2 linked regions of the Stieleria sp. JC731 genome follow. Each later gene encodes a partner of the first gene's protein in a complex. Links are inferred from orthologs where the notes say so. Each region holds a gene or a part of one and is shown in the gene's direction. Other genes may lie near its edges.

Evidence for each region.
Region 2: LOC67_RS19445 (region 1) and odhB share a complex: the UniProt entries of both Bacillus subtilis proteins name them as parts of the 2-oxoglutarate dehydrogenase (OGDH) complex. The link is inferred for Stieleria sp. JC731 from one-to-one orthologs.

Annotation. Positions count from the first base shown.
Region 1 is NZ_JAJKFQ010000011.1:676,549-692,033, reverse strand. Bases 7,213-10,592 are described here. They hold LOC67_RS19445 (2-oxoglutarate dehydrogenase E1 component), read left to right. Parts: upstream 7,213-7,527; coding sequence 7,528-10,392; downstream 10,393-10,592. Other genes in these bases: LOC67_RS19440 (sugar phosphate isomerase/epimerase family protein), read left to right, coding at 10,528-10,592. Also shown: M28 family peptidase, read right to left, coding at 1-2,575; hypothetical protein, read right to left, coding at 2,753-3,139; HEAT repeat domain-containing protein, read right to left, coding at 3,307-5,796; hypothetical protein, read right to left, coding at 5,910-6,770; more of sugar phosphate isomerase/epimerase family protein, read left to right, coding at 10,593-11,340; hypothetical protein, read right to left, coding at 11,555-13,813; rpsB (30S ribosomal protein S2), read left to right, coding at 14,506-15,276. UniProt on the Bacillus subtilis protein: E1 component of the 2-oxoglutarate dehydrogenase (OGDH) complex which catalyzes the decarboxylation of 2-oxoglutarate, the first step in the conversion of 2-oxoglutarate to succinyl-CoA and CO(2).
Region 2 is NZ_JAJKFQ010000001.1:379,218-394,159, forward strand. The notes cover bases 4,067-6,903. They hold odhB (2-oxoglutarate dehydrogenase complex dihydrolipoyllysine-residue succinyltransferase), read left to right. Parts: upstream 4,067-4,767; coding sequence 4,768-6,039; downstream 6,040-6,903. Other genes in these bases: LOC67_RS01260 (glycosyltransferase), read right to left, coding at 4,067-4,121; proC (pyrroline-5-carboxylate reductase), read right to left, coding at 6,155-6,903. Outside these bases: ABC transporter ATP-binding protein, read right to left, coding at 229-2,289; more of glycosyltransferase, read right to left, coding at 2,307-4,066; more of proC, read right to left, coding at 6,904-6,961; argB (acetylglutamate kinase), read left to right, coding at 7,318-8,202; argF (ornithine carbamoyltransferase), read left to right, coding at 8,251-9,183; metabolite traffic protein EboE, read left to right, coding at 9,241-10,455; 6-phosphofructokinase, read right to left, coding at 10,634-11,911; hypothetical protein, read left to right, coding at 12,421-13,140; alkaline phosphatase D family protein, read left to right, coding at 13,239-14,942. UniProt on the Bacillus subtilis protein: E2 component of the 2-oxoglutarate dehydrogenase (OGDH) complex which catalyzes the second step in the conversion of 2-oxoglutarate to succinyl-CoA and CO(2).

The DNA of each region.
Region 1 (15,485 bases):
ATGCTGACGCGTCGGTAGGCAAACGCGTGCTGGTCTTGTCCAGCGTCAGCGGCAACCCAACAGGCACGTTTCGGCGATTCACCAACGCTTCAAACTTTGGCGACGATCCGATCCCTTGAACGATCAACTTTTCACGCAAGCGACCGACCATATCCAAATTCAAATAAACCGCGACAGCTTTGGTCAGTGGCTTTGCGTTGTTGGTCATCCCATGTGCTTGGGCGATCCGTTCCGCTTCGGGATCAATTTCTGACTTCGGCGCATCTGGAAAAAATTCATCGAACGATTCAACAAATGCCTGCGAACCATACAAGCCCAGTTCCTCACCACTCCAAGCCGCGATCAGCAGATCACGCTGCATCTTTAAGCGACCGGCGTTCTTTTCCGAAGCCAGATACTGGGCGATTTCCAGCATAGCAGCGACACCAGATGCGTTGTCATCGGCGCCTTGGTGAACCTGATCAAGTTCGTCTTCACGCGCGAGCGAATTGCTACCCGCTCCGCGACCGAGGTGATCCACGTGAGCACCGATCGAAACGAAAGGATAAGTCGGTTCATCCTTTGACTCATCAGCGGGCAATCGAGCAATGACGTTGCGACCGACTCCCGTTTTCCTCTCAACCGTGATTGACGTCCCGACACGTTCACCTTCAAGAAGGTAGCCCAACGCCATCTCACCGCCATCGAGTGACGCTTGTTGCTCGGCAAGCTTGCCGTCAGCCTCTGAGAACAATTTTTCCGCCATCTCGTTGGTGATCGAAATGGCCGCGATGCTGACTCCCGATGCTGACGCTGCGGAATCAAATTGGATCAGTTGATTGCGAACTTTACTGGTCGGGCCAGCGACGAAGATGATCCCTTTCGCACCGAGATCACGAGCAAAGGATGCTTTTCGACGCGGCGAACTGTAACGAGCCATTTGCTGCCGACGTTCGGGAGAAATGTCTTGTGGCATATCGCGAAAAACCATCACCCATCGACCGGCAACGTTCAGGTGCACATAGCTGTCATACTCCTGAACTTCATCCGAGCCTGGCACTCGCATTCCATAGCCCGCAAAGACAACTTCGGTGGGCTCAATTTCGATATCTGCGGAAAACGCGAGCGGACGCCAATCGCGATTCAGCTCCGCTTTGGTGTCCCCAATCGATAGCTCATTTCCGTCCGCAATTTCACAACCTGCGGGAAATTCAAATTCATCAAAGAACGTTCCGTCTTGGCCCGCTGGTACAAACCCCAGGCTTTCCAAATAAGCCGCGACGTAAGCGGTCGCCCGTTTCTCCCCTTCGGTTCCGGTCAATCGGCCTTCCAGTTCAGGGCGAGTTAGATAGTCGACGTGTCGAGCCACATCCTGAGGTGAAAAATCGGGCAACGATTCCTCCGCAGCCAACTTCGCTGCTTCCGAAGCGTCTGTTTGATCACCGGATTCGCCGATCCCCAATCGCTTGCGAATCTCGGCATCGTTCCATTTCCCCAAAAAGATCTGCGAACGTTTTTCCGGAGTACGATTGCTTGTCCAAGACAGTTGATTCCCATCCGGCAGGAACACTGGCAACCCGTCAAAGCCATCGGTGTAAGTCACACGCACTGGTTCGCCCTTGCCATCCGCCCGCACGCAATAGAGTTCAAAGTTGCCAAACCCATGGCGATTGGTCGTGAAGATCAGATAGTCGCCACTGGGATGAAAAAATGGCGCCCAACTCATGGCATTGATTTCGGTCAATCGTCGGACGTCCGAACCGTCCCGTTTCATCGTATAGATTTCGGCAGTCAGGCCGTCTTCGGCAAAACGTCGCCAGCAGATGCGTTCGCCATCAGGTGAAAAGAACGGCCCGCCATCGTAGCCTGGAACATCGGTTAGCTGCCGGACGTTCGAACCATCTGCATCCATGATATAGAGGTCGATGAAGTACTGCTGATCATGCTTCAGCAGTTCTGTTTCTCGCTCCGAAAGCTGTTTTTGATAGGCAGCGCGGTTGGATGCGAAAACGATCTGTGTTCCGTCGGGGCTGTAGCTCGCCTCGGCATCATAGCCCCTCGCATTGGACAATCGCTTGTACGATCCGTCGTCGAGACGTTCATAAAGCTCATATTCCGGGTCGTAGTTCCATTCGTAGCGTGGCACATCACCGGTCAGCCGACGCTGCAGCAGGTCTTGTTGCTGGGCGACCGAGGTCGGGTCATGATGTGTACTCGAAAACAATACCCGGTCGCCTTCGGGATGAATCCAAGCACAGGTTGTTCGGCCCTGTCCCGGCGAAACCTTTTCAATGTCACCGGTTGCCAAGTCCATCAAGAAGATTTGATAGAACGGATTGGCTGGATCACGCTCACTTTGGAAGACCATCTTCTGCCCGTCACGACTGAAGTAGCCTTCACCGGCGCGGCGGCCTTCGAACGTGATCTGCCGTGTGGACGAAATCAACTCGGCTTCTTTTTCCGCAGATAGCTCTTGCTCGTCGACAGCCGCAGCGGGATCACTCGTTTGGACGTCTTCTTTACTAGCCGGCTCTTGGGGAATCGCTACCTGTGTGGTGGCGAACAAAAGAACGAGCAGTGATTGATAAATTCGCATCACGTTGTCAACGTTGTTGTAGTTTCATCAAAAGGAATCGTGTGGTTCGCCCGAACGCAAAGGACTTGTTGATCTTCAGCTTTGGCCTTTTCTAAAGTCACCTTCGATTCTGCCAACCCAGCCGGAAAACCGCTACTCCCGCGGATTGAAAGGCGGCAGTCGCAAATCGACTGACCACTAGCCTAAGCCATGCGCCCCGCGCAGCTCGATCAAATCCTCGGCCCATTCGCGATACAGTTTGCGTCGCTGCAAAGACGACTCGAATGCCCGAACCACCAGTATTTTGTGCCGAATGTCGTCCTTCACCAACCCGTAGAGCTGATGATACACCGGTTCCGGTTCCGGACCATCAGAAGCCGGTAGCTCGACACGCGCCACCGCTTCGAACCGATAGATCTGAAGCCAACCGGGGCGCTGGACCGCGACCAATCGCACATTTTGTAGCTTCATGGAGCTACCGAAGTATCCGTTGCTGTTGAGATACTTGCGGATCGCCAACTCCATCTCACGATCACCGGTCCAATTGTTCCATAAATCGGCGAAGTATTTTAGCAAAGCACGCATTCACGTTCGACATTATCGGAGCAAAGTGGTTGTTAAACGCCTCGTCGCTGAGCAGCCTGATGACTTTGTTTTGCACCTTCTCCTCCGCATGATCCTGGGGACGGAACGCTACCTTCACGGAGTGAAGGGCGACAATCAAAATCTGCTGGCTGCAAAACCTGTCATGTTTACTGCCCGGCATCCGACTCCAGTTTGGCCCGAAGCTCATCATAGGCCACTTTGAACTGCGGGTTTTCGGGATCAAGATCGACAGCTTTTTTCAATTGTTCCAACGACTTGTCGAGTTGCCCATCCAGATAAAGAGCCAAACCGTACTGAAATTGGATCGGTGCCAATTCCGGAGCCAGTTCCGCATCGCGAGCCAAAAGCCCCAAATTCTGTTTCCTAAGTTTAGCTGCTGCGGCAAGGTATTTTTCGCGCTCGGCTGGATTAACGCTCTCAGCGATTCGCTCATAAAGCGATGCCAGATTTGCATGCGGACCGGTCGTCCTCGGCTCGACACGAATGGCATCTTGATACGCATTGATCGCATCCGGAATTCGCCCCAATCGTTCGCAAATGATCCCCCAGCCAAGGTGGGCTCCCGAACGGTCCGATGAAACCATCAACTCGTCGTGAACTTCATCCAAAGCGGTATTTAACTTGGCACGTTGAGCAGCTGACAAACGCGATAGCTCTTGTGAATGCACCAAACTTTGGGCAGCCGTCGAGCGCACCAAACGCGATGGATCGTCGAGCAACTTGACAAGCTGTTCGCGAGTTTGGGTCGAACCGGTCGAAGGCAGAATGGATGCGGCACTGGAACGAACCATTGGGTGTTCATCTTGGTCATTCAAAATTGAATTGACCAAGTTGGGCAGCCCCATCACACGCCGCCGGGCGAGCTCTTCCAAAAGTGTCGCACGCGCGATTGCCGGAGCCCGGTGGTCGTCATAAGAGAGAAACTCCGCTGCGCGTTCAATGCCTTCGGGATCACCTTGGCGGAGCGGCACAAGAGCTTCTGCGAAATGCGGCTCCTTTTTGCGTTCTGCTCCATACCATTGGTCACACGCAGCGTCGCACCACTGATCCGTCTCTTTGATCAACTGTCGAATCGATTCACCATCATTCCCAATCGGCATCTCGGGAGTCTCTTCGGCAACCCGAAGCCACCGTGCATAGTCATAGGCTTCGAATCGGCTCTTCTGCTCCGGTGCCAAGTTTTTCAGCTGGTCCTGAACGTGACAGCGACTGCAAGCGTTGGGCGTCCCCAATGAGACCGACAAATCCGGGCGAGGCACTCGAATGCTGTGGTCACGCCGTGGGTCGACTTCCATATAAGTCGTCTCGGGCATATGACAATTCACGCACTTTGCACCTTCGGATCCTGGTGCGTGCTGATGGTGCGAAACAACATCGTACTTTCCGGCAGGGTGCTGATGGCACGACGTACAGGTCTGATTGCCTGGGTGTTTAAGCTTTAGTGAGTGTGGATCATGACAGTCGGTACAACGAATGCTCTTGTGGTACATCTTGCTTTGGATGAACGAACCATAAACATAGTCTTCATCTTTGATTTGACCGTCGCCGTGGTACGTCAACTCACCAAGCGTCTCTAATCGATAGTGATCACAGTAATTCGGACCACCGGTCCCACTGTCATCCATCACACCACGCCGACTGTGGCATGGGGCACATGTCTGCAGCTGCGGTTCGGGATCGTCACCCTTGAGCTGATTGACAAGACCGTAACCATAGCGTCGATCCCAGAACATGGATTTCTTGTTCGCTAGCTCAACGTGCAAAGACGCCGGTCCGTGACATGCCTCGCAGCTGACATCGATCTCGGAAAAAGTTGTGTGATAAGTCACCGTTTTCGGATCGAAATTGGTTTGCAAATTCGTCGAGTGACATTCCGCACACATCGTTTGCCAACGTTGTGCGATTCCGGTCCAGTGCAAAGGGTCGTCCGCGGCAAGTTTGTCGCTCACATCTGGCGGTCGCAGATAAAACCAGCGTTTATCGCGACTGTCCCAGGAAATACGCAGCACTTGCAGTCGCCCGACTTCGCACGTCGCAGGCTCGGCTTGATCAGGGCCAGAATTCGAATCGGCACTTTCAGACGATTTTCCTTTGTCCGGCGACGGCTTGTCATCATCAAATTCGACCATGTACTGCTGCAGTGGATAGACCCCAAAGACATACTTGACTTCGAAGTCGTGCATCTGGCCGTCTTCGCCATCGGTATGCACCATAAAACGCTTGCCGTCTCGGTACATTCGATTTTGCAGCCCATCGTGCTCGAACGTGACATCATTGAAGTCACCCAAAACCGTTTCATCGGTCGCCAAATCCATGGCTTTATCGTGATCGGATCCGATGAAGGCTTTGGTTTCCGCTTGATGGCAATCCACGCAAGCTTGACGTCCAACGAAAGTGGGCGTGATCCCTTCCGGCATCGCGGAGAAGTAATCTGCAAACACCCCTCCCGCGGCTAGCAACACGATTACCGAGGCGAATAAAAGCCAGCGCGGGCGTTTCACATTCGCACGTGCTCCGTCATTGGCGATGGTATCGGTCGATGGCGGAACGCCTTGATCCGCATCCGACGAAGCACTCGGCGATTTCTTCGCGTCCAGTGGACGAACAGACTGTTTCTTGTGACGACGTGCGGACAATGAATCGAAGCGACCGTGGTCGCGTGATGGTTTGAAGGTAAGGGGGAAGGTTCAGGGAGGGATGACAACGAAGCAATCAGCTCGCTCTCGGTTTATTCCCCCTCCGTCGGACATCATCGGTTGCGATGCTCTGGAGCATTGCCTGATCCGGTGGCAGTCGCCTGATCCAAAGTTTGCTTCACAGGAATTTCGGCTGGCTGGTTCGCCGGTGACGATTCGGCCGGCTTCAACGCTTCATTCAATAACCTTGCTGCCTCCGAACGCATTTGACGAATCAACTGATCCCGCGAATCACCGCCTGCACCAGTTTGCTCCAACAATCGGCTCGACCTCAACAATGACTCCGCAGCGCGCATTTGACGCGATGACTGATCACGCCGACTTGAACTTGGATCGGACTGGGACGTTTCCGGTTGGTCCTCTCGAAGCATCTCTTCAAGCGTCGACCCGGCTAGCACGCTTTTTTGCCCGCGGATGACATTGATGACGTCCCCCAGCATTGGGTTATTAATCGGCCCGACATCGTTCGGAGAATCCAGTGCTCGACGAATCGCTTCCTCGATCGCAGGGTTGTCCTGAATATCAGCCGAAGGCGGTGTCACGCCCTGGGGCATTGTAATCGCGGTCCCCAGCGGCGTCTTCTCGATCGTCAGCGGCTCAAAAGCTGGCGTTCTGGCATCGGGCGTTTCTTTTGCCAGCCCCGTGTCAGTCGTAGCCGTCCCGACTGGCGTGCGTGCTTGACCATTGGAAAGCTGTGCCCAGCGTTGATTGGCCCAGTGTTGATTTACCCAGCGTTGATTGGCCGGCTGGGCAGCATTCTGGGTCGGTCTTGTTTGGGCAGGTTTTGTCTGGATAGGGGCGTCATCGCTGGAAATCGCCGCACTGCCAATCGCCGCAGTTACGGCGAGTCCCATCACCCCGGCAACAATCAACTTTGACCGAGATCGAGACAGCTGCCTTTGATTGCGTTTCATTACCTGCACTTTTCACCTCCATGATCGTCATAATTCGCCTCTGGCATACCGAACCGTTCAAAGAGCGTTCGGTGCGATGCCGTGAATGCACCGCTAGGATAGCGTTTACGCAGCCGATCAGCCAACAAGAGTTATCGTGGCGGGCCGGCACTAGGAAAGCGGGTTGCGTTGTCGTTGGTCAAAAAGTGATCAGCGAATGATCAATCGAGTGCTTCGTTCCATAAGAAAATACGGGTTCGGGTCATCAGCCGACGGGCGTTAGCCCCGGTTACTGCACTGAAACCGTGGCTAAAGCCATACGGCTAATCCTAAAATCGAGTTGGAACGAAGCACTCGTGTGACTGACCAGCCAAATCGCCCGTGCAAGCACCGACCGGGCTTTGCGTTTGGCGAATTGCAGAGGATTCGAGCAAAGTCTGTCTGCATTAACTCAAATACGCTTCGCTGATCGCCGAAACGCTGAGGGCGGTCCCTGATATCGAACTGGGAATCCGCACAAACTGAAACGAAAAAACCAGTTTGGGAATTTTGCAGAAAACGAACTGCGGGGCGTCTGGCTGTAGGTGACGATTAAACGAAGGAATTCTAGACTGACAAAAGTAGCGGCAGGACAATTGGGAGTGTCGCTATCGCGTCGGCCAATTCGCCTTCATCGGCCTGCGACAACGTCGCGATTCGCTCCGTCAATTAAGAAGTACACTCGTCGGCACAACCTTCCCAATGTGGTCGACGACATTCGCAATCGGCATCGGTTGATATGAATACGTTTAGCTTGGACTACATCGATGAACTGTATGTCCAATATGTCCAGGATTCCGAAAGTGTCCCGGAGACCTGGCGGCAATATTTCGAACAATTCATGGTTGTCTCGCCTGGCAAAGGCAGCGCCGCGAAGACCGCATCAAGTTCGGGCGGCGCCAGTTTGGCAAAGTCCTCCGGCAATGGCCAGCAGACCGCCGTTGCCGAAGCACCTGCACCACCCTCGATTGGCGCCGCGATCGCTCGCGCAGCCAAGGGATCAACCGGTGACGAAGCGACCGACCAAGCCCTTTGGATGTCGCGGATGCAGGACCGGGTCAACCAATTGGTGCGTGAGTATCGTGTGCGAGGACACCTCCGCGCTCAGCTGGACCCACTGGGGATTGATCGCTCGATGCCACCAGAGCTGAGCCCGACACGCTATGGGCTTAGCAAAACCGACTTGCAGCGGCGGCTCGATTCCTCGGCGGTCGAGCATGTCAAAGGCGACACACTGGACGCCATCCTTACAAAACTGCAGAACACCTACTGCCGTTCCATCGGTGCGCAGTTCATGCATATCGACAATCGCAACATTCGCGATTGGCTGCAGCAACGGATGGAAAGCACCGAAAATCGGCTTGAACTGTCACGCCAGGTCCAGCGCCGGATCTATGCCCGACTGGCCGATGCGTCGATTTTCGAAGAATTCGTCCGCCGCAAATTCGTTGGTGCCAAGACGTTTTCGCTCGAAGGCGCCGAAACACTGATCCCGATGATCGACTTGGCCCTGGAAAAGGCCGGCGAACACGGCGTCAAAGAAGTCGTGATGGGAATGGCCCACCGCGGACGCTTGAACGTGATGGCAAACATCATGAAGAAGCGTGCAATGAATATTTTCTGGTCATTTGATGATCCAAATCCAGAGATGAACCGTGGTGGCGGTGACGTTCGCTATCACTTGGGTTACAGCAGTGACTGGAAAACCGCCAGCGGAGACCGGTTGCACATCTCGCTGTGCTTTAACCCCAGCCACTTGGAATTCGTCAACACCGTGGCGATGGGACGAGCCCGTTGCAAACAAGACCATCGCGGTGACAAAAACCGTCGTGAAGTCATGACGATGCTGATTCACGGCGACGCCGCATTCGCGGGCGAAGGCATCGTGCAAGAAACCCTGAACCTCAGCCAACTTAATGGCTACCGCGTCGGCGGAACCTTGCACATCGTGATCAACAACCAAGTCGGCTTCACCACCGAACCGGAGTGCGGTCGCAGCACAACCTATGCGACCGACATCGCACGGATGCTGCAAATCCCGATTTTCCACGTCAACGGTGAAGACCCCGAGGCCGTTGCCCAGGTTGTGTCACTGGCGATGGATTTCCGCAACGAATTCCAACGCGATGTGGTGATCGACCTATACGCCTACCGCCGCTGGGGACACAACGAAGGCGACGAGCCGCGATTTACTCAGCCACGGATGTACGCGACGATCGACCAACGTCCCAGCGTTCGCGAACAGTACCTCAACAGTCTTAAAACGCTCGGCAAGATCACAGATGCCGATGCAGAAGAGATCCAAAAGAAACGAACCGAAAAACTCGAATCGGAATTTGAAGCCAGCCAGCACGAACCCTTCGTTCCAGATACACAAACCCTGGCCGCTGGCTGGGCCGAATACTTCGGTGGCCCCGAACCCGTCGAACCGACAGACACCACCGTTGATGAAGAAAAACTCGGCGAACTTGTCGACGAGATCACTCGCCTGCCCGATGAGTTCGCGCCGCACAAGAAACTGAAGCGACTGATCGCCAACCGCCGGAAGATGTCAAAAGGCGAATTGCCCTTCGACTGGGCGACGGCTGAATTGGCCGCGTTTGCAACATTGATGTCCGGCGGACATTCCGTTCGCCTGACCGGACAAGACTGTCAACGCGGAACGTTTTCACAACGACATGCGGTTCAGCATGATGTTAAAACCGGCGAGACCTTCATGCCGTTGACTTCGCTGGCCAACGATGACGTCAGTATCGAAATCCACAACAGCCCGCTCAGCGAAGCTGGTGTCCTAGGATTCGAATACGGCTACTCACTTGATGCACCCAACGACCTCGTCATGTGGGAAGCGCAGTTCGGTGACTTCTGGAATTGTGCTCAGGTGATTGTTGACCAGTTTATCGCCAGCGCCGAAGACAAATGGAATCGGCTCAGCGGATTGGTCATGCTGTTGCCACACGGTTTCGAAGGCCAAGGCCCCGAACACTGCAGCGCTCGTGTTGAACGTTTCTTGGCCATGAGCGCTGAACACAACATCCAAGTCTGCCAACCGACAACTCCGGCGCAATACTTTCACTTGCTGCGTCGACAGGTCATTCGCAAATGGCGCAAGCCTCTTGTTGTCCTCACCCCAAAGAGCCTGCTGCGTCACCCCGAAGTGATTAGCCAACGTGCCGAAATCGCCAACGGAAGCTTCAAGAAACTGCTAGCCGATCCGAACGTCGCTGTTAAAGACGCCAAACGTGTGATCCTTTGCACCGGAAAGATCTACTACGACCTGAAGAAGCATCGCGAAGAACTCGGTCGTGAAGATGTTTCGATGATCCGACTAGAACAGCTTTATCCGCTTTCCAGCGAAGAGCTGATCAGCGCACTCGATGGCGCACCTCGCGACGCAGAACTGTTCTTCGTTCAAGACGAACCGCTTAACATGGGTTCGTGGCCCTACGTGAAACTAAACTTCGGCGATGACCTTTCCGCAGCAGGCTGGCAGCTCAAACCAGTCACACGTGCGGAATCGGCTAGCCCGAGCACCGGCAGTATGGCTGCACACGTCTTGGAACAACGTGAACTGATCGAAGCCGCTTTCGAAGATCTCGCTTAGACTTTTGAAAAAAGTGTTTTGCCATCAAAGGGTTCGCGCATCGCTGGATTCGAAGATCTATTACAATCGCTCGTGGCACTAGCCGCTTGAGCGATTCCGCCAAGCGGGGATCACTACCTGATTGGTCAAACACGGATGAACAAGTTATCTGTCAGCCAAATATCAACCCTGCGTTGGGATTTGGAAGCAGACGTCCACGCGTACTTCGAGCGTGGCTTTACCGGCATCGGTTTGTATCGTCCGAAGGTCGAAGACTACGGAATCGAACGGACAGCCGAGCTGCTTGCCGAACACTCCATGACCGCGACTTCTTTATCGTGGGCAGGGGGTTTCACCGGAAGCGATGGCCGATCCTTTGAGGACTCCGTTTCCGACGGAATCGCAGCCGTGATGCAGGCAGCCGAACTCGGTGCCGAATCACTGATCATTCTCGCTGGTGGTAAAAACAATCACATCAGCACTCACTTGCGACGTGTATTGTGCCAAGCCTTAAGGCGGATCACTGCGGTCGCATCCGAACACGGTGTTAAAGTCGCTATCGAACCGATGCACCCAGGATGTGGTGACGAATGGTCTTTCATCAACGAGCTTGATGCGACCATGGACATCATTGATCGCGTCAACAATCGGTCGCTTGGCATAGTCTTTGACACCTACCATCTGGGCATGGAAGACGATGCACTTCAGCTATTTAGTGAAGTCGCACCTTACATCCAACTCGTCCAACTGGGCGACGGCCGTCACAGCCCTCTGGGTGAAATGAATCGCTGCCTTCTCGGCGATGGGCGAGTTCCGATCATGGATCTGATGGACCTGCTGGTCCGCTACAGCTATCAAGGCGCACTCGAAGTTGAACTGATCGGTGAAGACGTCGAACACATCGGCTACGACGACGTCTTAGATCACACCCGACAGTACCTCAGCCAAATGCTCCCGCTACGCTGCTAAAAAGATTGCCGGCGTAACAGCTGGCATAGCTTGCCTTAGCCCCCAACGTCAACGCAGACGGAAACGCTCGCGCGTCTCGTTGCGGAGTAATTGCGAGCGGATACGTGAAAGCATTCACGCTCTACAAAAACAAGGCACGACAGAATGCGTGCCTTGATCTGCAGTTCGGCGACTGCCACCTACATCTCTGAAAACAATCGCCTGACTGAACTGATTAGCGGCGAATGACTTCGTCGACCAGAAAGTGTGGCGTACTCATCCCCTCGAGCAACTTTTGCTGACCCTTCACAGCAACTCGGCTATTGAGGTGAGTTCGCAAATTGATCCCCGGAAACGGTGTGACGTAAGCAGTTGTGACGCCTGTTTCATCAGTCAGTGCGTATGGCGGACTGTTGGGACGCGAAGAATAAACTTGCACCAAATACCCCGTCGCATTCTCACGAACTGGCTTAGGATCTTCGACAGGAACAACCTTTGCGGGAACCTGCGTCTGTAGTGGCATCTCAACTGTCGCTGAAGCAGGGGCAACAGCCTGCGAAGCGGTGGTAATGGACTGCGACGCAGGGGCGTGGGACTGCGAAGCGGTTAAAACCGGTTCACTGCGAACTCCAACACCGTTGCCTCGCACCAAAGTCGGACCGTCACGACGCGCGGCAATGTAGCGGTACTCCCTAGCCCGCGACAGCAATTCGCGAGTTCGATTCGCATCCGCAATGACGCCGGTTCGAAGCAGGTCTTCCGCACGACGGATCAACGGATCCATCTCGTCCGCACTGGCGCTCTCGGCAATCAGCTTTGAAAGCCAACGGTCTACATTTCCAACATCCGCCGTTACCATCGCGTCAGCAATACGTGCGATCTGTTCAACCGAAACCTCTCGACGCTTCGCAGTTTCTGCCGCACTGGCCTGAGCAACGCGACTGGCCTGCGCGACATGATTTGCTGGGCTTACCTGCGGCTCACCTAAACGACTCCCGATCTGACTGAGCGCGTTTCCGCCTACCGGAGCCGCGGTAGCAATAGGTGAAGTATTGTAAGAAGCGATCGCACCAAGTGATTGCGGCGGCATCAAGTTTGGCTGAACCGGAGATTGCCTTCCTGGACCGACAGACCACTGCTGATCAAAGCTAGCCTGCGCGGCCATCGCGTTCTGGTCGCGAGTATCGATCTGAACGATCCGAGGTGGACTGATAAAGTTGGCGACGACCTCAGAAACCTTTTTAAACGGACTGGCGATCGCGGATGCCGCCGCAGCAGCACCGTTAGCCGGAGGTGCCGAAATCGCATCCTCGGACAAGACCGACGATGCATCCAAGTCGCCTGCCAAACGATCAAAACTATCGCCTGCGGCATCTGCCAACGCAGCATCTTCCGATCCCCAGTCACGACGAAGGCCACTGCCGATCACCGCGCCACGGTCTTCAAATTCTTCAACGTCTACACCGCGGTGAAACTGAATGGCTCGATCCTGAACGACGGCTCGAGGTGTTTGCCGAATCGGTTGCAATTGTGGAACGTTATTGACGACCCTTAAGCCCGGATCGGCCGAACGAGGCTCCGCTGACTTCGATGCATTGACATCGGCCTCCGCGACTCGCTGAGTTGTTGACGATTCAGCAACAGACTCTGATGCAACTCTCTGCACAGCAGGGGACGCTTTGACCTCTTGCGGCTTCGCAGCGGCGATGGGACGAACCGGCTGAAGCGTCTTGCCAACCGAATTAGCGGGCTTCGCTTGCGTTTTTGCAGAAGCCAACTTCGCCGAAGCAGCGTTTTTGGCGATCACCGCCGCCAATGCTTCAGCGGAATCGACAACCTGATCCCGGTGCACCCAGCGGAATTCGCCCGAGGGTGGGACGATACGCATCCATTTCTTTTCTGCGGCTCCATCTTGTCGGGTTGCGACATCGATCACGGCAACCTCTTCGCCAGATTGCAGCTGCACCTGCCAACGATAGCGACGCGCCTGTCCCAAATTGGTTCCGATCCAAGCGATCGTCTTGTCCTCTAGGACAGTGGCGACCTCACCATTGCTGTCCAACCGGACGGAGTCGCCTGAAACCCAGCAGAAACTGTCTTCTGTTGGCCGAATCCCCAGCCAACCGTCCTCGGTTTCGACATAGACCTCAAGCTCTTGTCCGACGCGAAGCTCATCAGTCCGATAGTGCTTTTCGCCTGGGCCGCATCGTGTATACGCTTTTTGATCAGCAACAAAGACGACATACGGTTCTCCCGCCGCCTCGGAACTGGTGTCCGCGGCAGCCTGACTGCTGTCCACGGGAGCCTGACCAGCAGAAGCGACAATGGGATCAGTCAACGGCTGTGCGGCATTTGCATTCGATGCGATAGCGCCGACGAAAACCGCAGCCGAAGAAGCCACCAGCCCTACCGAAAACAACTTCGCAATTTGTTTCCTTAGGAGTGTACGTTTAGCTTGGTGTGAAACGCTGCGATTCGGTGCGAAGACATCCATGTCTGCTTATCCGTCTAATTTGATTCGTTTGAAGCCGATTCCAGAGCTGCGGTCGGTCACATTAGGGAACCAGCCACCGCGGACCTGTCACTGAAGCGTCAAGTTTGCCCGTTGCGAAATGCCTAAAAGCTGGCATCCATACTCGACATAGCGAAGTCGGCGGGTGCATGGCAAGACAGAACGATGTTTTCGCCCCTGTCGGAGCTGCTATTTGAATGCCCCCGCCCCCTCAATGGAGATGCCAGTGGATTATTCAGGCCAGACTCGATGATCAACCATCCCAGGTTGCGCAGAGACTCAAATATCGGTCATTTTTAGGCTAGAACACCGATCGACAGCAAAAGTGCCTACACCAGCAGCGGGTGCAATGCCGGAAAACGATCGATTCAGGAGGACAAACGCTGATCGGCGTCCGATATCCGTACCTGCGAAGCAAATTTGATGCCTTGTCGAATCGAATTCCTTTCGCTAACTTCTGACCCCCTCACCTGCAAATGCGGGTGAAATGTTTTTTAACCCCCAAACCGTCAGCTTTGATGGGACGAAGGGCCCCGCTATTTGCGGGGGCACCTGCAGCGTTCGCTGCCTTCGGTGCCAGCCCCTGGGAACAGCCGTGTTGGAAACTGTCGTTTCCGTTTGCGTCACTGTTTCGTGCGAGCCTTGGCTGATCACAGAACGGAGAAAATCTGTCGATGTCGAATCCAATTGTTCAGGAAATGATTGAAGCTGGTGTTCACTTCGGACACCGCACCAGTCTCTGGAACCCGAAGATGAAGCCATACATCTTCGGTAGCAAAAACCAAATTCACATCTTGGACATCCGCGAAACCCTTCGCGGCATGTTGCGAGCAAAGAAATACCTCGGCCAAGTTGCTTCTGGCGGATCGTTGATCTTGTTCGTCGGCACCAAGCGTCAAGCCGGCGAAGCGATCGAAGAACAAGCATCACGCTGCGGCATGCCATTTGTCAGCGAACGCTGGCTTGGTGGTACGCTGACAAACTTCCGCACCATTCGTAGCCGACTGGGCCGTTTGGAAGAGCTGGAGCAAATCCGCAACAGCGACGCGATCAACGGCTACAGCAAGAAGATGCAGTCGGCCCTGAATCGTGAATATCGCAAGATGTATCGCAACCTGAACGGCTTGCGAACCATGAACCGCTTGCCCGAATGCTTATTCATCGTTGACCCAGGCAAAGAACGCAACGCCGTTCGCGAAGCAAAACGCCTCGGCATCACCACCGTTGGCCTGATCGACACCGACAGTGATCCTTCGCTGATCGACCTGCCGATCCCAGGTAACGACGACGGTATTCGCAGCATCGAATTGATCCTGAAGCAACTCTCCGAAGCTGTCATCAAGGGACGCGGAATGACCGAAGTTCCTGGTGCAAACGATTCCGCACCTGCAGCTGAAGCCCCAGCGGCCGAACCTGCTGCTGAAGCCGCCGCTCCTGAAGCGTAAGCTCTAACGATCGATGCGGCACCTGAAACCACGGTGCCGCGCCAGACACGAACGAAATCCGCTGAGCGTCAGAACTTCAAAACCCTGACGCTTTGTTTTTAAGAGAGCCCCTGTCAATCGAATCGGCCATTCGCATTGGCCCACCGACAGCGGGACCGTCACCGTTAAATCATCTGCCAGCGATCACATGACCGCCGGCAACACTTCAC
Region 2 (14,942 bases), on another replicon or contig:
CAAAGCTAACGTAGCTTTGCATTCTAATTATAGAGGGGGGCCAATAGCGGTTCTTGCCTTGGCTGCAAGTCTAGCGTTTCGTTCCATAGGAAATACGAGTTCGATTCATCAGCCGAAAGGCATTAGCCACGGTTATTGCACTGAAACCGTAGCTGGCTCCATACGGCTAATCCTAGAATCGAGTTCGAACGAAGTACTAGCGTGTTCGCGCGAAGGTCGGTGAACAGGCTAAGCTGCCTGTCGAGATGTCAACAATTCCAGGTTGGCGGCGAACAATTTCGCAAACGGCGGGCAGGTTTTCAGCAGTGCTTCTGGTGCCCCGCTGGCAACTACTTTGCCGTGATCCATTACCACGATTCGGTCGCAGAGATCAAAGACTTCGGGTCGGTGCGACACGAAGATGCAAGTCCGATCGCGAGCGTAGTCACGCAATGCGTCGTAGATGACTTGTTCGCTGTGCTGGTCGATCTGATTGGTCGCTTCATCGAGAATCAGAATTGCCGGATTGCGTAGAAAGGCGCGAGCCAATGCGATTCGTTGTTTCTGTCCGCCGGAGAGTCGGTTTCCGTCGAAACCGACTTCGGTGTCGTATTTATCGGACAGGTGAACGATGAACTCTTCAGCTCGAGCCAGTTTCGCTGCTTCGACGATTTGCTCGTCCGACGCATGGACTGAACCAAATCGGATGTTTGCCGCGACGGTGTCGTCAATCATCGCGGGGGTTTGTGCGACAAAACTGATCGCGCGGCGAACCACTTTTGGATCGACCTCGGCAAGGTCGATACCGTCGACCAGCACTTGTCCATCGTGTGGATCGTAAAAGCGGAGCAGCAACTTGGCGAGTGTTGACTTTCCGCAGCCATTTGCACCGACGATGCAAACTGTTTCACCGGGTTCGACACAAAGTTCGACTTCGTCGAGGACCGATTGTTCAGCAAGATAGCCGAACGAGATCCCACGAAATTCGACTCTGCCTTCGTTGAAGGGATGTGGTTCGTGTTGGTCGAATGGTTCGGGCGCGGTGGTGGACGCAGCAGCAGTCGCAAGTGCGGTGTTGCTGTTTGTGTCGTCAAACTCCAAGCGGCTCTTTTCGTCCAAGATTTCTGCAACACGATCTGCCGCCGCGATGCCGATTTGGAGGTTGCTATAAACGTCTGTCAGCTTTCTGGCCGGGTCGCTCATACCGACCATCATGCCGAAGAAGACCAGCATCTGTGAGATCGTCAGCGGACGATCTGTCATTTGGATGCCGAGCAGGTCCGTTTGTTGGTTCAGTACCAAGTAAGCACCGGCAACGAGCGAGAGTGCGACGGCGGTGATTCCGGCAAGTTCCGTCACCGGCTTGGTCATTGCGATCCAGAACGAAATCTTTACCGATCGACGCATCCGTTCGTCGCCAGCTAAGTCGACTTCATGAGCCATCGGCTTTTCCATACCGTAGGCCTGGATGGCGGGTAGCGACATCACCGATTGAAAAACCAACCTGTTGAGGTGGACCGAATCGGAGACATGCGCTTTGAGCGTCCGGCGAATCTTGCGACTGAGTGTTGAAATCAGCAGTGCCGTCGGCGGCGCGATCATCAATGTGAAAAGCATCAGACGCCAACTGATCAGCGACGCACCGACACCACAGACAATGATCTTCAGCGGTTCGCGAACGGACGCACCCAATAGAACGTGCAGACCTTTGCTGACGTGTTCGATCGATTCGGTAAAGTGCGTGACGAGTTGGCTGGTGCCAAACTTGTCATACGCGGACATGTCCAGCGCGAGCACCTTTTCGGTGTATTCGTTCTGCAGATCCAAGGTGGTTTTTTGGACTGCCCAAGTCGTGGTCACCAAGTTGGCAACGATGAACAGGTTTTTCAGTGCCGTTGCCGCCAGCAGGATCGCCATAAAAACCAGAACGGTGTGGAACGGGTCTTTGGGCAAGTAATCGGCGTACGGCTGAACGCGAAGACGATTTGAAATCGTATTTTCGCAAGACCTGATGTCATCCTTCAAGTGTTGACGCTGCGTCTCGATCTCCTCGGTCGCAGCGGCGTCACCAGGAGCCGGCAGGGCCTTCAATTCGGCCTGGTATTTCTCGATGTCTTCTTCGGCTTCGGCGATGTCGTCGGTAATCCACTGTTGGACGGATTTGCCGTTCAAGCAGACTTCTAAGACAGGATAGACGGCACCGATGTTACCGCCCCAAAGCATCGCGACGGCAAGTGAGCAAAGGATCGACGCGGCGAGGGCCATTGGATAACGGCCCATGCCTTTGGCGATGCGGAGGAATGGTTTCATATCGACTACTTCGTGACCTAACCTCGGGTGGTCTCCAATAAGGTTTGCGCGTGGTGGTGGAACCACTGCCGAAACCGATAAGGTCGAATCGCTCGCCGCATTTCACGAGTCGTCGGAACATGTCCGAGTACACGTCGGCGAAGCCGATTCATTTCGGTCGCACCAACCGTTTCAAGGAGGACTTGGGTCTTTTGAGTTTCGATCACTCGAAAGGCACCAAGGAAACGTGGGACTCGAACAAACTTTAACCCCGCGGCACGGAACCGTAGGATTAGATCCCAGTCCATTGCGAACTGGAATGATTCGTCAAGCGTACATTCGACTGCTTCCCATGCCCGTTTCCGCCAGAACATGGTTTCTTGAGGAATGTAGTCGGCAAACATGATTGCGTGATCGTCGTGCGGCGGCAAAACCCAGCGGCCGATCTCTTTGTCGTTCTCGTTGATGATCAATCGATGGCCATAGATCACATCGACGCTGGGATTGCGACGGAAGTATTCCGAGACAAACGAAAGCGTACCGGGCAGCAGGATGTCATCGGAATTCAAGTAGGCCATGATGTCGGTGTCGACATGGCTTAGCCCACGGTTGATCGCCTGCGTTTGTCCGCCATCACGGCGAGATTCCCAGCAGTGAAGTTGCGATTCGAATTGTCGAATGATGTCGACGCTGTTGTCAGTCGATTCGCCATCTTGGACGACGTACTGAAGCCGCGGGAAATTTTGACCGACGACGCTTTCGATCGTCCGCTGCAGGTACTCAGCCGTGTTTAAGTTTGGAGTGACGATACCGATCGACAGCTGTTTCGCGGTCGCATCCAAGGCAGCGTCGTTCTGAACGCTAAAGTCTCGTGGTTCGTGTTGCTTCAGCTGAAACAAGCGACTGCGAAAGAAACCGCGAACGCCAGTCGCTACCGACGTTGGCATGTAGCGGGTCAGTTCGCGTGGGTATTTCAGCGAGCGAGTGACTTGGGCGCGAACATGAGTGGATAGCAAGTTCGGTTTGCATTCGATTTGTTTGACCGATTGCGCGGCCAACCGAAGCATCGCTCCGTCGTATCCAGGTTTCAGAGGGTCATATCCTTGCTGCACTGCAAGATAGTGACCGGCTTCTAAAGCTGCTGATGCGTGGACATAACCGAAGTGTTTGTTGACAACTTCGATGCGTTCTTGTGCTCTCGCGATCCGATAGCTGATCGCCATATTGCCAAAGTGCGTGTTGTCTCGGTGGCGTCGTTTGCAACCGAGGCAGTCGGCAACGTAGTGCAGTTTCTTTCCGGCTTTGTAGGCGCGGAGAATGAAATCGTACCAGTTATGACATTGCAAGCTTTCGTCCAATTGGCCGATCTCTTCGACAACCGATCGGCGGAAGAAAAGGCTCGGTTGGAAACTGTCAGATTTGCGGCGAATCCGCGATGCTGTCAGCTTGCGTGGAATCTGTGTTCGGTAGGCGACACTGTCTTCGTCAATCTGCTCGATTCCGCCGTAGACAACGTCGATGCTGGGGTCGGATTCGAAGATCGCTTGAACACGTTGAAGCGTGTCGTTGTGATAGGTGTCATCATCGGCGATGCATCCGATCAGGTCACCTGTCGCTTGATCGAAGCCATGGTTGTAAGCCGAAGCCGGGCCCGAGCACGGTGCCTCGATAAACTTTCGAGCTAGATCGGCTTCACCGAGATCGAATTTGATCGGGGTCTCTGGAGATCGCGGAGGAATGACAATCAGGTGCTCGACGTTTAAATCAGCTGAAGATTGCCGGACGCTTTCCAGAGTCTCGACGAGAAATCGTCGTTTACCCAAGGTCGGCGTAATGATCGAAAATGAAAGCATCCTGCTTCTTCCTGTCGCGAATCGCACCAATAATCGTCAGACGATTTCCATGGAACATGCGTTTTTAGTCATGCCGCAAAGGGGTGTAAAGATCGTTTGGTTAGTCAATCTGCGGTGCATTTCGGACCGCCGACCCATTTGCATCACGAGCTTTACCGGAACAAGGTCGGTTGACGCAAGAGAATCTCCCCAATCGGAAGGGCTGGGCCGTTAAAGGCTCACCAAAGTCAGCAGCTTTTGAGTGTTTGCGATCAAATCATAAGTTGGCGTCGATCGGAAATGCTGGCAGATCAAGTTTTGGGGCCTGTCCCCAACTGGAATCTGGGGCCTGTCCCCAAACGGGAAGCTGCAGGATCGATCGGTTGTGTGCGACGTTGCGTCGCGGACCGTGGCTCGAAAGGACGCTCCGATACTGGCTCGGTCGGCTGACTCCATGCCGAATTTGCTATCAACAGTTCGTTTCAGCGAACGAATGTTTCAGGAATGGGGCTATTGTGTCGAAGGGGTAACAGTGTCGATACGCCGAGTTTCTCTTCGTAGAACCAGCGGGACACCGCTGTGAGAGCGATTGCACACTCGGTATCCTTTCCATACTGCAAGTGCCCGTTCCAACCTGTTTTCAATCTGACCTGGAAGACCTGGACCCGTGAGCGAAATCGTAGACGTTGAAGTCCCAACCGTGGGCGAATCTATTACCGAAGTCCAACTCGGCGCTTGGCTAAAGTCCGAAGGCGACTGGGTCGAAAGCGGCGAAGATTTGATCGAAATCGAAACCGAAAAGGCGTCCGTCCAACTTCCGTCGCCAGCTTCCGGCTTTTTGCAAGACATCACCAAGCAAGAAGAAGATTTTGCCGAAGTCGGTGAGGTGATTGCGAAAATCAAAGTTGCTCCGAAACCTGCCGGTGGTGGCGCTTCCGATTCCGGTTCGGGTGCAGGCGAATCAGCGCCGTCGGGATCGTCTTCAGCAAGTGCACCTTCAGGCAGTGCTAGTTTTGTGATGCCAGCGGCGCAGCGCTTGCTGGACGAAAACGGTTTGTCCGCGTCGGACGTTCCCGCGACGGGACCAGGCGGTCGCCTGTTGAAAGAGGACGTGCAGAAATTCTTGGATGAAGGCGGCAAAGCCAAACCCGCCCCTGTTGCGGCAAAGCCAGAACAGCCATCCAAAGCCGTCGCGTCGCCTCCACGTCCGCAAAGCACTTTGATGACCGGTGGCCCCGATCGCAGCGAAGAGGTGAAACCGCTGAGCATGCTGCGTCGGACGATCGCATCACGCTTGGTCACCGCTCAACAGACCGCCGCGTTGCTGACGACGTTCAACGAAATTGATATGTCGCCGGTGATGGCGCTGCGGAAAAAATACAAAGACGCGTTTTTGGAAAAGCACGGCGTCAAGCTAGGCTTCATGTCGTTCTTCGCGAAAGCCAGCGTCGAAGCGCTCCGGCGGTTTCCAGCGGTCAATTCGGAGATCCGTGACGACAGCGCGATCTATCGCAACTACCACGACATCGGTGTCGCGATTGGCGGCGGCAAAGGTTTGGTCGTTCCGATTTTGCGAAACACCGAATTAATGTCCTTCGCCGAGATCGAATGGACCATCGCTGACTTTGCCAAACAGGCATCGGAAAACCGTTTGCAGGCCGAAGACCTGATCGGCGGAACCTTCACGATCAGCAACGGTGGTGTTTACGGTTCGCTGCTAAGCACCCCAATTGTGAATCCGCCACAGTCGGGAATTTTGGGGCTGCACTCGATTCAGGAACGCCCCGTCGCGATCAACGGCCAAGTCGAAATCAGGCCGATGATGTACGTCGCTTTGACCTATGACCATCGCATTGTCGATGGCCGTGAAGCGGTCGGATTCTTGCGAACGATCAAAGAGGTGATCGAAGATCCTGCTCGTCTGTTCTTGGAACTGTAATTCTGAACTTTTAGACGAGTTCCCTGTGATGAATTTGGCGATGCATTCGGCGGCAGTCGCGCAGCCGAATGGTCAGCGTCAATGTTTGGCAGGTTGTTGCCTAGAAGCACAATCCTTAGCTCAGTTCTTTGCTGCGGTTGGCACTCGCCTGAACCGCGGCGATCATTGCCGACCGAACGCCGTTGTCTTCAAGTGCCTGGATTGCCGCGATGGTGGTTCCTCCCGGGCTGGCAACCGCGTCTTTCAGTTCGCCGGGATGTCGTCCTGTTTCGAGCACCATTTTTGCGGCTCCCAAAACCGTTTGGGCAGCCAAATTCATCGCCAACGGTCGCGGCAATCCACAAAGAACGCCGCCGTCGGAAAGTGCTTCGATGACCATGAAGATGTAGGCCGGACCTGAGCCGCTCAGTCCGGTAACCGCATCCATTTGGGCTTCGGTGACTTTGGCCGAGACGCCGACGCCGGCGAGTGCTTCATCGATCCATTGGCCGTCGTCTTCGGTGGCGTCTTTACCCAGGCAGTAAGCACTCGCCCCGGCGCCGACCAAGCTGGGAGTGTTCGGCATCACGCGGATGATGCGCTCGTGCCCGGCATGTTTGGCAATCTGTGCTAGCGAGATTCCGGCAGCGAGCGAGATGACCAGTTTGTTGGCCCCGCCACATTTGGCGACCTGTGCCGCCACATCGGCAATGCCGTAAGGCTTCACGGCTAGGATTACCGTATCGCAATCCGCAACGATGTCTTTGAGGTCGGCTGCGGCGGTGACGCCCGGATATTGTTCTTTCCACCACTGTTGTTTGTCATCGTTGCGGTCGGCGACGTACAGGTCCGAATTTTGGATCACTCCGGACGCCAGCATGCCACCGGCGAGTGCGCGGGCCATTTGGCCACCACCGATGACGGCGACCGTTCGTTTCTTCATCAAGATTTCTTCCTCGTCTAGACCAATGGTTTGGAGGGTTCAGGGGCCGATTTTGCCCGTTTTCTCGTCATTTTCGGCAGTGAAGTCATCAGACAGATGCCTTGACAATTGACCCCTACACCGCAGGCACCTAGCATGATGCGTTTTTCCCCGGTCGCCAATGACCAATTTTCACAACGAGATTGACCGGTCGCCCGATGCGGGTGACTCACCGAAGGAGCGGAGGTTGTCGAATCGAGGTCATGCGGGCAAACGGTTTTAGTCGACCGATGGCTGCGACCGATCTTTGGTGAAGTCGTCTTGGTGTTGAAATTTTGAACTTACCCCCAGCCCTGTCCTTCACGGGAGTCTCCTGCGTGCTAGAAGCGATTGCGAAAGCGGATACCTTGATCGAAGCGATGGGGTGGATCCGTCGGTTCCGTGGCAAGACGACCGTTATCAAATTGGGCGGCAGTGTCTTAGATGACGACAACGCGCTGCTGCACATCCTGCTGGACGTCATCTTTATGGAAACGGTGGGGATGAAACCCGTCGTGGTTCATGGCGGTGGCAAGGCAATCAACCGGGCACTTGCCGAAGCGAACATCGAAGCCAAGTTCATTCATGGGCGACGATACACCGATGACGCGACCCTCCAGGTCGTCCGCGATGTTCTGGCGGGCGAGGTGAACCGCCACCTGACTGATGAAGTAGAGCGGTTGGGCGGACGCGCAATGAATCTATCGGTCCATACCACCAACGTTTTGTTTGGTGAGCGTTTGGCGCTGGAAACCGGCGAAGACTTGGGACACGTCGGAAAGGTTACCGATGTCGATCGCGACGTGATCGAAGGCTTGCTTTACACCGATCAGGTGCCAATTATCCCCAGCATGTGCGAAGACCGCGAAGGCAACTTATACAACGTCAATGCCGATACCGCCGCGATGGCTGTCGCACAGGCGCTCGGTGCAGAAAAGCTGGTCTTCCTTAGCGACGTCAACGGTGTCCGCTTAGACAAGGATGACCCCAACACCATCATCCATTCGCTCAGCGAAGCGAAAGCCCGTGATCTCATTGCGTCCGGGCATATCGCCGAAGGGATGATCCCCAAAGTCGAAGCCTGCTTGGAAACACTTGATCGCGGCGTCGGCAAAGTCCACATCATCGATGGCCGTCTACGGCATTCGCTGTTGCTGGAAATCTATACCTCCGAAGGTGTTGGAACAGAAATTTATCGCGAACCTGCAAACGGAACCGCGTGACTTTGAACTTTTCCTTTTCCCGTCACGGCGGCAACTGAGTCTACTGACATGCAACATTTTCTATCTCTATTTGACGTCTCCACCGACGATCTGAAGCTGATTTTGAAAACGGCCAAGGTTGTCAAAAGCAAGTTGAAAGCGGGCGAACGACCAGACGTTTTGCACAATCGTGTTGTGGCGTTGCTGTTCCAGAAACCAAGTTTGCGAACGCGAGTCAGCTTTGAATCGGGAATCGCGCAGCTTGGCGGATCAAGTTTGTTTCTCGGCGACGATGTCGGTTGGGGAAAACGCGAGTCGGCTTCGGATTTCACGAAAGTCCTGGGCCAGTTTATCGACGCGGTTGTCTGCCGAGCCAATCGTCATTCCAGCGTGACTCAGCTTGCCAGCTACGACGCTGTGCCGGTGATCAACGGCTTGACAGATGTTTGTCATCCGTGCCAAGCGATCGCGGACGTGATGACTGTCGAAGAAGCTTTCGGAAGCTACAGCGGAAAGCATGTCGTGTTCGTGGGCGACGGTAACAATGTGGCCAACTCGATGGCCCTGATTTGTGCCAAGCTGGACATGAAGTTCACGCTGGCGTGTCCAAACGGATACGAGATGGACGCCGAGTGGGTTGCACGTTTGCAAAAGGAACACCCCAAAGCAGACTTCAGTATCACCAACGATCCTGCGGCTGCCGTTTCGACTGCCGATGCGATCTATACCGACGTCTGGGTCAGTATGGGACAGGAGGCGGAAGTCGAGATTAGACGAAACGCATTCGCCGACTATCAGGTCAACGCGAAATTAATGTCCGCAGCCCCATCGACCGCTCGCGTGCTTCATTGCTTGCCGGCCGTTCGTGGTGAAGAGATTACCGATGAAGTCATCGACGGAGACCAGAGCGACATCATCGTGCAGGCCGGTAATCGAATGCATGCGCAGAAAGGTTTGCTCGTTTGGTTGCTCAATCGTGATTGGATTGCCAAAAACGTTTGACGAACTGGCGTTCTGCTTTTCGGCGACCACGCTTCCTAGACAAGGATTGATTCGACTGTGACTTCAACGCTTCACCTTGGGAAACTTGCGTCGACACAGGTCGGTTATTGCACCAACGTCCATGCAGGCACCGATCTAAATTCGATCCGCGAAAACTTGACCCGTTACGCGGTTGCCGTTCGTGAAAAACTCGCTTTGACGCGGCCTTGCGAACAGCTGGGCGTCGGGCTTTGGATCCCAGATGAGGCTTCACGGCAATTGGTCGATGGCGAACTTGATCGTTTCGCCGCATTCCTGACGGAAGCAAAGCTATCAGCCTTCACCATCAACGGTTTCCCTTTCGCCAATTTTCATGGTGATCGCGTAAAGCAAGGTGTTTACCTGCCGACTTGGGCCGACCGCGAACGCCTCGAGTACACCCAGCGTCTGGCGACAATTCTGTCAGCAATCATGCCTGATGACGAGGCGATCGGTTCGATCAGTACGTTACCGATCGGTTGGCCGGACAACCCGTTTGCAAATGATAACGCTCGCAATATCAAGCTTGATGTTGCCGGTGCTAACTTGCGCACGCTGGCAACGTTCTTAGCGGATTTGCACGATTCCAGTGGCCGGGAAATCACGGTTGCGATCGAACCTGAACCAGGTTGTACGCTGGACACGGTTGATGATATGGTCGCGTTCTTTGACGCGCAGCTTCCCGATAAGCAACACCGCCAGTACATCAGTGCTTGTCACGACATCTGTCACAGTGCGGTGATGAACGAGCCACAGCGTGATGCGATCAAAGCTTATGCCGACGCTGGGATTTCGATCGGTAAAGTCCAGGTCAGTAGCGCGATCGTTGCCGATTGGAAATCAATTCCTGCGGAGCAACACGCTGACGCGCTGAAGCAGCTTTCGGAGTTTGCCGAGGACCGATATCTGCATCAAACCGGACAAGTCGACCGACAAGGCGGCTTCCGATTAGCAACGGATCTACCCGAACTGATTCGCCAAACCGATGTCGAAAAACTGGCGGAGTTGGATCGCTGGGTGATTCACTTCCACGTTCCGATCTTCTTGGAGCGATTCGGGTTGTTGCAAACAACTCGTGCGGAGGTTTTGGAATGCCTTGCCGCATTAAGCGACGCTGAAATCGACGTCGACTTTACCGGGCACCTCGAAGCCGAGACATATGCCTGGACGGTGCTGCCGAGTGAGATGCGAGCCCGTGGGTTGGCTGAAGATATCGCGGGCGAGTTGGACTGGCTGTGTTCGAAGCTGGTTTAGCCTTGGGTGGCGGCTCAGGGTTGTCGATGGCCGAGCTGGCAGGCGGAGGTTGGTATTTGGCAGGCGGGAGCCTGCCGGGCATTGTGTGACAAGGCAGAGCCTTATCACAAGTATTGGTCTGTGTGACAAGGCAGAGCCTTGTCACAAGGATTGGGGGTCACACCGTATTTGCCGGCGATTACTCGGTGCAGGTTTCCAAGAATCTAGCTAAGCGATGGAAGTCGCTTTTGGGTTCGATGAATCGAACTTTGGTGACCAATGTCTTTGGGTCAACCAGCTTTTCGAACGGGACGTAGTGTAGGTTGAATTGGCCGGAGACCGATACCATCACGCCGTTTAGCTTTTCTTCGACGAGGGCACGGTATGCACCCACACCAAGTTGGGAACCCAGCATGACGTCATAGGCATGCGGCGGGGCGCAGCGGGATTCGTAACCCAACTGCAATCCGTTGACCTTGCGAGTCTTTCCGGTGCGTTCGTTGTATCGCTTGGCGATCAGCTTGCTAATCAACGTCGATAGGTTGATGGCCGAGATGTTGATGTGTCCGTGTTCGTCTCGCGAAACGCCTTCCAAATAGCTCATCGGCAGGAACTCGGCCAAGCCTTCGGCGACGACGATGGTTCCGTATTCGCGGCCTTCGCGTTCACGGGCGATCATCATGTCGACCATTTTGTCGATGACTTTGTCCAGCACCATGACTTTGCGAGTCTCGTTGGTTTCTGGATCGACTTCTTCGGTCGCCAGATCGCCGCAGACGTCTTCGACACTCATCACCAAGCTTGCTTCGCCAGCGATCGCGGCGCCATAGGCCAGCCAGCCGGCGCTTCTGCCCATGGCTTCACAAAGGAAGTACGCCTTACCCGCGGCGGCGTCGTAGTTCAGGTTGCGGATTTCTTCTGCCAGGGTTTCGACAGCGGTGAAGAAACCAAACGTGAAATCGATTCCGCTGTAATCGTTGTCGATCGTTTTGGGCAGGTGGATGACAGGGAATCGTCGTGCGTCACCGGGAAGATTGTCTTGGAACATCTTCAGCTTGTTGGCGGTTTTCAGGGTGTCGTCACCGCCGATCGAAATCAACGCGTCGACTTCCAATGAACAGAGGCCTTCGTAAACGCGTCGCAGCGGGGCGACCAGTTCAGGATCTTTCAGGTGTTCAGGACTGCTGACGTGTTTTCCTGGGTTGGTTCGCGCGGTGCCGATCATGATTCCACGACTGCTGCGTGCGTTCGTCAGTAGGTCGTGGGTAAAGCGGATGTAATCAACGCCTTCTTGCAGCGGTCCGGCCGCGGTGTAATCGGTCAGGCGGCTGTACCCGTGTTTGATACCAAAGACCTGAGCGCCCTCTTCCAAGAACGAAAATGCGGCGGTCGAGATCACCGCGTTGGCTGCCGGAGCAGGGCCGCCTGCGAATAGGATGGCGACGCGTTTGATATCGAGAGTGTGGTGGTCAGGCATGTGTTTGGTTGGGTCGGGGGGGAATGGACGAGGTACTGATGAGAAATCTGCCGGGAGGCGCCTCGTTCGACTTTCGACGATGTTCTGTTTCTTTTGGAAGTCTCGCAATTTTTATGGATGGGAGGGTCATCGCCAAGCCGCCCAGGCCAATACGGCCAGAAAGGTGCTTCAATCTGGGTGATTCGGGTTGAGAAAATCACTCTATCGTCGATCAGCGAACTAGGGGTGAAGCGTCTAACGGCATTTAATTCCCCCAAGTTGCGATTCTTTGTTCACCCGACGGAAGTCTGGGCGAGCAACATTGTTGGTGCATCGACAACATATCGCAGACGCAGTGACGGGATGACGACGGTTCGCTCGCCGTCCCATCGGGGCAAAAACTTGCACACCGCAGCTCATTCGATCAAGATCTCCGCTACGTCATCAGCACCGCGCCATCGGAGATTCCGAACTTGGTACGATGACGTTCTTGTCTCTCGCACGTGCGGTTGGTATTTGGACTTTTCATCATGACCTGGCACACTCCATCGGGCGATCGAATCTTGCTCGGCCGGGAAGCCGAATTGATTCGTCGATCGATTTCGACGATGGTCGATGAACTGATCAGCTGTCGCGAAACCGACGAGTCACCCTGGGAATACGGCGTGACTCTGTTTGACGAGTTGGCTTGGCAGCAGCAGCTCGGAATACTGGAACTGCTCGCCAACGGCCTGCTGCTATCGACCGATAACACCGTGGAATTGACCGGGGTCAACGAAGCTGCCGTCGCTGCGGTTTACCAAAACGTGTCTCAGCAGATTGAATTGGAAATCGAATTGCAGCCTGTATCTCCGCTGGAGGTCAGGTACCAGTGGCGGCAAGCGGCGCTGCAGGCTTATCTGGAAAACGAAGTGATCGGGGCGAACCGGCAAACGGAGCTGTTCCCGTCGGACCGTATCACTCTGGAGGCAAACGAATCGTCTGCCGTTGAAGACCTGTTGCCCGAATGCACCGAGGTTGATCGTTGGCAGTGGCTTGTCGAGTGCCTCGCGGATCGAATTCTTTGGGATCGAGATTTTGACTTGGTCGAAGAGATGATCGATGCCCCTCCCGAACGTGCCGCCGCGATGCGTGCGGCACTTGGGATTACGCCGGAGTATTACACGGCGATCGCGCCAGACCCGACCGATACACAAATCGATAGCCTGTTCGAATCGCTCCGCCAGTTGACTCGATCGAAACCCCGTTGAAGGCTAGGCCCCGTTGACGGCAACGTCAGTGCTGATGGGTTAAAATCTTTGCCTGTGACTTGTCCTCTCTAATCAGGCTCCCACCCCACCGGCCTCGCATGCGTTTTGTCCTTTGGCTGTTCTTACCCGCGTTGTTTCAAGGCATCGTAGCGGATCGTCTGTTTGCCCAGTCGCCCGCTAAACATCACTCGATTGTGCCTTCCGCTGATGCGTCCGTGACGATCTCTGACGCACGAGATCCGATTCGACTGACGCATGGCCCGATGCTTGGGCAAGCGTCCGCAACCTCTGTTCGTGTTTGGGCCAGGACATCAGATCCGGGCGGCTTCGAAGTACACTACGGCATGTCACCGGAATCGCTTGATCAAGTTAGCCAAACGGCAACAACCTCGATCGGGCATGACAATACGGGCACCGTCGATCTGAAAGGCCTCCTACCCGACACTCGGTATCACTATCAAGTTTGGGTCAACGGTCGGCCTCATGGGTTGCCAGCAAGCTTTCGCACTTTGCCGTCAGCGGATGTGACTCGTAATGCGGAGTACAACCCCGAAGGTTTGTTTAACTTTCAATTTCAAATCGGTTCTTGCGCGAATCAAAACCCGCTGCACGGCAATGGCCATCGCGCAACCGTCTATGAACATCTCAATGAAGATTGGGCCGACCGAGTTCACTTTCACATCATGAACGGTGACTGGTTGTATGAGGAACAACGGCAGTATCCGCCGGAAGCTTGGCGGCTTGTCCAAGGGGCGAGCCGATTGCCAGAGGTCGTCGATATCGCGCCGACGATTGTTGGCGTTTGGGAAAACTACAAGCTTTACCTTGATCGTGGCGAAGCACTCGCGAAATGGCATCGGCATGTGCCCAGTTGCTTTACGTTTGATGACCACGAACTGGTAAATGATATCTGGGGTTCGGCAGAAATCGGAAAACGGCATCGCCGCACCGTGTTTCGTGATATCGGCACGCAGGCATGGTTTGACTACCTGGGATGGGCTAACCCGATGCAGTTTGACCACCCAGTGCATTTCGGGAAAGCGACCATGCGTCGTGATAGTGATCTTCTTTATGACCAGCAGGCAGACTTTACAAAGATGCCGATCGACGAGATGGGTAATCTGCATGTTCATTGGGGAACGCCTCAAGCCGGCGTCAATGACATGCAATACGATGATGATGCCGGGCATAAGAATTCGTATGTCTACGATATCGTCGAAGTCATCGATGCGCATACGTTGCGATTGCATATGCCTGCGAAGATTGACGACAGCAACGTTAGCTATTCGATCGGCCGACGCAGTTACGGAAAACAACGCATTGGCAACTGCGAATTCTATTATCTGGACACCCGTGGTGATCGTCAGATGCACGACGTCACACAGCGCGATAAGCCTGGTGTATCGATGCTAGGAAAGCCACAACGCGAATGGCTGCTACGGAGCATGCGTGAAAGCGATGCAGATTTTCACTTCGTCATTTCGACGGTGCCCTTCATGATTCCACACAGCGGTGCCGGTGGTTTCGAAGCTGATGCACAGAACAAAGAAGAGGCTTGGACAGGATTCTTTGATGAACGCGAGTATCTAATCGCTGAGTGGGAGAAGCTTGGTAAACGCGTTTTCGTGATGACCGGCGATCTACACAATAGCTTCGCGATCAAAGTGACTGACAACGTTTGGGAATTTTGCTGCGGTCCGCACAACAGTGTTAATCATGTTCCTGCCAATGACGAAAGTGATCGTCCCGCGACGGGGAAATTTAAATTCGGTCCGCGTGAATGTGATATCCGCTGGAGCAGC